2 regions of the Stenotrophomonas sp. YJH_SMC_73 genome follow, and region 1 is predicted to be linked to the other one. Evidence: riboswitches for the same ligand, from Rfam matches in the RefSeq annotation. Region 1 holds a riboswitch; the other holds the start of a gene.

Region 1 (3,397 bases):
TCGTGAGCTGGCCTCGGGGCTGTCGTGCCCGGTCGGCTTCAAGAACGGCACCGATGGCAACGTCAAGATCGCCGCTGACGCGGTGGGTGCGGCGTCCAACCCGCATCACTTCCTGTCGGTCACCAAGCAGGGCGGCACCGCCATCGTGTCGACCACCGGCAATCCGGATTGCCATGTGATCCTGCGGGGCGGCAAGCAGCCGAACTACGACGCCGGCAGCGTCGCCGACGCCTGCCAGGTGCTGGCCAAGGCCAAGCTGCCGACGCGCCTGATGATCGACGCCAGCCACGCCAACAGCCTGAAAAACCCCGAGAACCAGCCGAAGGTGATCGAGGACATCGCTGTTCAGCTGGAAGACGGCGAACAGCGCATCGTTGGCGTGATGATCGAGAGCCATCTGGTCGGTGGCCGCCAGGAACTGGTGGAAGGCCAGCCGCTGGTCTACGGGCAGAGCATCACCGATGGCTGCATCGACTGGGACACCACCGTGACGGTGCTGGAGCGTCTGGCTGCGGCCGTGCGCGCCCGTCGCGACGTGAAGGTGTCCGAAGCAGCCTGATGGAAGCCGCCCGAGTGCGGCACGTGTGTGGATGGCGGCCAGCGCCTGCGGGGGTGCGGCCGCGATCAGGGCCGGTCGGAGTTGGAGGCCGGCCCATCTGCACCGGCGATGCGCCTGGCGCTGCGCATGAGCGACAGCGCCAGGTACATCGCCGGGGTGGTGATACCGCTTCCTGTAGCGTCGAGCCATGCCCGACCTGCGCGCGAAGCGCGTTGGTTTCCTGCAAAGAGCAGTCGAGCATGGCTCGACTTTACGAAGAGGCTCAATGCACTTCGTCGTGGTAGACGAACTTCGGCATTTCCCAGCGGTAGTGGATCGCCAGCAGGCGCAACGCGAAGCCGCCGCCGAGGCAGCACAGGATCGCGGTGGCATCGGCCACGCCCCAGTGCAGCAGCAACAGATAGGCCGCGCCGGTCAGCAGCGCGATGATCGCGTACAGCTCCTTCTGGAAGATGAGTGGTACCTCGTTGCAGAGGATGTCGCGCAGCACCCCGCCGAACGCGCCGGTCAGCATGCCGGCGATCAGCACGATCGGCATTGCATGGCCGGCTTCGCGCGCGATCGAGCAGCCGATCAGGGTGAAGGCGATCAGGCCCAGGCCATCGAGCACCAGGAAGGTGCGGCGGAAGTGGTGCATCCAGCGCGCCACCCAGGTGGCGATCAGCGCCGCGCATACGGTGAAGCCCAGGTACTCGGGATGCTTCACCCAGCCCAGCGGATAGTGGCCGAGCAGGATGTCGCGCAGCGAGCCGCCACCGAGGGCGGTGACGCAGGCGATCATGACCACGCCGAACAGGTCCATGCGGCGGCGGCCGGCGGACAGTGCGCCGGTCATGGCTTCGGCGGAAATGGCGATCAGGTAGATGATGGACAGCAGCATGGGACAGGCTCCGGGCGCGGTGGGGCCGGCCATGCGCGACCACCGCCACTGCCTGCGCAATGACGGGATGACGATGACCGGTGCCGCTCCCGCTGTCCTTTTGCCTGAGAGTTCAGCGGCATGGGCCGCGTGCCCCTTCGGCGGATCGTCCCGGGCATGCCCGGTGACCTCTCTCCAGCTCGGCGAGTCGAATGCATGGTTGGTGGGATTCCAGCCCACCGGCCTGAGCGATCATGGGAGCCTGCGCCTTCGGCGGGCGCCAGCGCGGCGCCTCTCTCCTGCATTCGGGCGCCAGTATATCCGCTGCAGTGCAGCACGGCATAATCCAGGCATGGCCTCGTCCGTCCGCCCGTGGTTCCTGTACCTGCTCGAATGCCGCGATGGCAGCTATTACGCCGGCATCAGCACCGATGTGGAGGCGCGTTTCGCCGCCCACCAGGCCGGCAAGGGCGCGCGCTACACCCGGGCCCGGCCGCCGCTGCGCGTGCTGGCCGTGCGCGAGTACCCGGACCGGGCCGCGGCCTCGCGGGCCGAGTGGCAACTCAAGCAGCAGCCCCGCGAACGCAAGCTGGCCTGGCTGCAGGCAACGGATCCTGCGCTTCTGTAGAGCCGAGCCCACGCTCGGCTGTTGTTCCGTCTGCCCGATGCGGGAGCCGAGCACGGGCTCGGCTCTACAGTAGATCCACGCCCTGCGTGGATGGGCTACCCGGTCCATGCGATGATCGCCCCGCGCCCAGAGCTGGAGACCCGGATGTCCACGATCGCCCTGCTGTTCGCTCTCTCCGCAGCAACGAGCCCTGCCGCCGACCCCGCCACGATCGCGGCCATCGAAGCCACCTGCCACGACTACGTCGATGGCCAGCTGGAGGCCGACCCGCAGCGCGTCGCCCGTTCGCTGCACCCGGACCTGGCCAAGCGCGCGGTCCTCGGCGATACACCCGACGAGCGCCTGGGCCTGCGCCGGATGTCGAAGGAAGAGCTGGTCTCGTTGACGAAACAGGGCGCGCTGAAGACCCCGAAGGATCAATGGGATCGCCGCTGCACGGTGCTGGACGTGACCGGCAACGCGGCCTCGGTGCGGCTGGAAACCCCGTGGTTCGTCGACTACTTCCACATGGGGCGTTTCGACCAGCGCTGGGTCATCGTCAACGCACTGTGGTACCCGAAACCGAAGGCGCACTGAGCGATGCGTGCCGCCGGCAACGCATGGATCTCCGTCGTCGTGCTGGTCGCCGGCATCGCGCTGCTGCCTGGCCTGCTGTATCTGCTCGGGCTGGCATTGGTGGACGGTCGGCCGAAGCCGGCCGACCGCGCGCCCAGTGGCGTGGCTGCGTGCAGCGGTGAGCCACGGGCGGGATACCAGCCGATGAACCCCTGGCGCTTCACCGCCCAGTTCTTCGACAAGGACGGGATGAAGAACAAGGTGCCTGAAGTGGAGCGGGAGGCCTTCTGGATTGCCCGGCGCCACCTGTGGCGGCAACCTCGGCGCGGCATGCTGCGCTGGCATCTCAGCAGCACCGCGTTGGCGATCTGGATCACCCGGCATTGGAGTACCGCGCAGATTGCCGACACCGCGAGGAAGGAGGACTTCTGCCGGAAGTAGATCCACGTCATGCGTGGATGGCGCTCCATGTTTGTTGACGGGGTCAGAGCCCTTTCCCGCGGAAAGGGATCCGACCCCTGTTGCGTGCGGCCTTACCGCTTCGGCCGCCGGTCGTCCTGATCATCACCGAAGATGATGCGCGCGCTGCGCTGGTAGCTCCAGTACGCGACCGCCCAGTTCAGCAGCACCACGATGCGGTTGCGGAAGCCGATCAGGAAGAACACGTGCGCGGCCAGCCAGAACCACCAGGCCAGCACGCCGGAGAGCTGCAGCCGGCCCAGGTGCACGATCGCGGCCATGCGGCCAATGGTGGCCAGGTTGCCGTAGTCGGCGTACTTGAACGGACCGGGCTCGG
Region 2 (3,397 bases), on a different contig from region 1:
GCGAGCGGTGGTAGGCGCGGATCGCCAGCAGGCCGGCGTACTCGCCCTGCGCGCCGGAGTTCGGCTGCAGGCTGACCGCGTCATAGCCGGTGCATTCGACCAGCATCGCTTCCAGCGTGTCGATGAGTTCCTTGTAGCCCAGCGCCTGGTCGGCCGGCACCAGCGGGTGGATCTGCGAGAACTCCGGCCAGGTCACCGGGATCATCTCGGCGGTGGCGTTGAGCTTCATGGTGCACGAGCCCAGCGGGATCATCGTGCGGTCCATCGCCAGGTCCTTGTCGGCCAGCGAGCGCAGGTAGCGCAGCAGTTCGTGCTCGCTGTGGTGGGTGTTGAACACCGGATGGGTCAGGAACGCGGACTGGCGCAGCAGGCCGGCCGGCAGTGCGTCGGCGGTGCTGGCATCCAGCGCATCGATGTCGGCCTGCGCGCCGAACACGGCGGCCAGCGCGACCACGTCGCCGCGGGTGGCGGTCTCGTCCAGGCTGATGCCGACCGAGTCGCTGTCGATCGCGCGCAGGTTGTAACCGGCGGCGCGTGCCTTGGCGTGGATCTCATCGGCATGCACGCCGGTGATGTGCAGCGTATCGAAGAAGTCGCCACCGACCTGCACGCCGGCCTCGCGCAGCGCGGCGGCCAGGATCGAGGCCAGGCGGTGGGTACGCCGGGCGATGCGGGTCAGGCCTTCCGGGCCGTGGTACACGGCATACATCGAGGCCATCACCGCCAGCAGCACCTGTGCGGTACAGATGTTGGAGGTGGCCTTCTCGCGGCGGATGTGCTGCTCGCGGGTCTGCAGGGTCAGGCGGTAGGCCGGGTTGCCCTGGGCATCGACCGAGACGCCGATCAGGCGGCCCGGCATCGAGCGCTTGTAGGCGTCGCGGCAGGCCATGAATGCGGCGTGCGGGCCGCCGAAGCCGAACGGCACGCCGAAACGCTGGCTGTTGCCGACCACGATGTCCGCACCCCATTCGCCCGGGGCGGCCAGCAGGGTCAGCGCCAGCAGGTCGGTGGCCACGGCCACCAGGCCGCCGCGCGCGTGCACGGCCTCGACCAGCGCCTTGTAGTCGCCGATCTGGCCGAAGGTGTCCGGGTACTGCAGCAGCAGGCCGAAGGCTTCTGCTTCCAGTGCCTCGGCCGGGGTGCCGACGCGCAGCACGATGCCCATGGGCTCGGCGCGGGTGCGCAGCAGTTCCAGGGTCTGCGGGTGCACGGCGTCGTGCACGAAGAAGGTGTCCGACTTCGACTTGGCCGAACGCTTGGCCAGGGTCATCGCTTCAGCTGCGGCGGTGGCTTCGTCCAGCAGCGAGGCGTTGGCGATTTCCATGCCGGTGAGGTCGGCGCACAGGGTCTGGAAGTTGATCAGCGCTTCCATGCGGCCCTGCGAGATCTCGGCCTGGTACGGGGTGTAGGCGGTGTACCAGGCCGGGTTTTCCAGGATGTTGCGCAGGATCACGTTCGGCGTGTGGGTACCGTAGTAGCCCTGGCCGATGAAGCTGCGCAGCACGGTGTTCTTGTCGGCGATCGCACGGATCTTCGCCAGTGCCTGCACTTCGGTCATCGATTCCGGCAGTGCCAGCGGCGCCGGCGACTTGATCTTGGCCGGTACGATGGCATCGGTCATCGCATCCAGCGACGCGTGGCCGACGACGTCGAGCATCTGCGCGATCTCGGCATCGTTGGGGCCGATGTGGCGCTCGACGAACGCATTGTGGTGCTCGAGCTCACGCAGGGAAGGGGTGTTCTGGGACATGGCGAAGGATCCGTCAGGAAAGGGCACACGCACGGGCACAAGCCGCCGGTCGGCGGTCTGCGGGGCGCCCCTCTGTCCTTTTGCCTGAGAGTTTGGAAGCGCGGAAAACCGCGGCTTCGTGCCCCTTCGGCGCCGGATCGAACCGGTCTCTCCAGAGTTGTGTTACGGGTGGTATCGGGCCTGAGCGATTACGGGCGTTGCGCCTTCGGCAGCGGTGTTCCGCTTCTCCCACCGTGTTGCCCGCCGATTATAGCCCGTTGGGGGCGCGCCAGCCGCCTGCGGGCCCGGCCGCGGCGCCTGAATGGCCGATGGCCCGCCCGTGCGTTTTGTGCACTGCTGCATGGCGTCAGGCGCAATCCCCACCTATGATGGGCGGATACCCGAATTCATCTGGCGCCGTCCCTGCTGCAGGGGACTGGCGCCCGCCGTGCGTGCCGCGCATGGCCCTGCCGGACGCCTTCTCCATGACCGCCGCTGTTGCTCCTTCCACCCGCCGCATGGCCCTGCTGCTCGCCGGCCTGGCCATGTTCGGTCCGTTCTCGATCGACACCATCTTCCCCGCGTTCCCGCAGCTGGCCCAGCGCCTGGCGGTGGACGAGGTGGCGGTGCAGCAGACCATCAGCGTGTACCTGCTGTTCTACGGCCTGATGAGCCTGGCACACGGCCCGCTGTCCGATGCCTGGGGCCGCAAGCGGGTGATCCTCGGCGGCCTGGTGGTGTTCGTCGGCGCCTCGGTCGGCTGTGCGCTGTCCACCGATCTGACCACGCTGCTGGGGTTCCGCGCCCTGCAGGGCCTGTCCGCAGGCGTCGGCATGATCGTCGGCCGCGCGGTGATCCGCGACCTGTACCACGGTCACGACGCGCAGCGGCTGATGAGCCAGGTGTCGATGCTGTTCGGCATCGCCCCGGCGATCGCGCCGATCATCGGTGGCTGGATCCTGCTCAGCGGTGCTGGCTGGCCGCTGATCTTCTGGTTCCTGGTGGTGTTCGCACTGGTTCTGCTGGCAGCCACCGCCCGCTACCTGCCGGAGACCCATCCGCTCGAAGCGCGCGTTCCGTTGTCGCCGCGGGTGCTGATGCGTGATTACGTGCGCATCGGTTTCAATCCGCGCTTCCTGCGCCTGGCGCTGGCCGGCAGCATCGGTTTCGGTGGCATCTTCCTGTACATCTCCTCGGCACCGGTGTTCGTGATGCAGCACCTGCACCTGGGCGAGGGCGGTTTCGCCTGGCTGTTCATCCCCACCATCGGCGGCATGACCACCGGCTCGTTCCTGTCCGGGCGCATGGCCGGGCACACCACGCCCACCCGCCAGGTATCCATTGGTTTCGGCCTGTGCGCGCTGTCGGTGCTGCTGAACGTCGGCTACGTGGCGCTGGCGCCGCAGTTCGTGCTGCCGTGGGCGGTGCTGCCGATCTTCCTGGGTGGCATGGGCATGGCGCTGATCTTCCCGATCCTGGCGCTGGCGGTGCTGGACATGTACCCGCACCAGCGCGGCCTGGCCTCGTCGCTGCAGGCCTTCGTGCAGCTGATGATCAGCACCGTGGTGGCCGGCGTGGTGTCGCCGCTGCTCAGCGCCAGCCCGCTGCACCTGGCGTTGGGCCAGGCCGGGTTCTTCGGCGCCGGCTTCGTGTTCTGGTACTGGGAAC

What was found. Region 1 has a riboswitch for glycine ahead of AC5P8R_RS00480 (trimeric intracellular cation channel family protein). Riboswitches for the same ligand answer to the same signal wherever they lie in the genome.
Region 2: another riboswitch for glycine. It lies ahead of gcvP (aminomethyl-transferring glycine dehydrogenase); the one in region 1 lies ahead of AC5P8R_RS00480 (trimeric intracellular cation channel family protein).

The regions. Positions count from the first base shown of each region.
Region 1 is NZ_JCAFTJ010000001.1:97,739-101,135, forward strand. Features, by position in the region: gene AC5P8R_RS00475 (3-deoxy-7-phosphoheptulonate synthase) at 1-559, shown strand, start outside; gene AC5P8R_RS00480 (trimeric intracellular cation channel family protein) at 822-1,439, opposite strand; glycine riboswitch at 1,522-1,627, opposite strand; glycine riboswitch at 1,641-1,730, opposite strand; gene AC5P8R_RS00485 (GIY-YIG nuclease family protein) at 1,771-2,046, shown strand; gene AC5P8R_RS00490 (nuclear transport factor 2 family protein) at 2,191-2,622, shown strand; gene AC5P8R_RS00495 (hypothetical protein) at 2,626-3,042, shown strand; gene AC5P8R_RS00500 (NAD(P)/FAD-dependent oxidoreductase) at 3,135-3,397, opposite strand, start outside.
Region 2 is NZ_JCAFTJ010000009.1:97,441-100,837, forward strand. Features, by position in the region: gene gcvP (aminomethyl-transferring glycine dehydrogenase) at 1-1,750, opposite strand, end outside; glycine riboswitch at 1,813-1,915, opposite strand; gene AC5P8R_RS15340 (multidrug effflux MFS transporter) at 2,215-3,397, shown strand, end outside.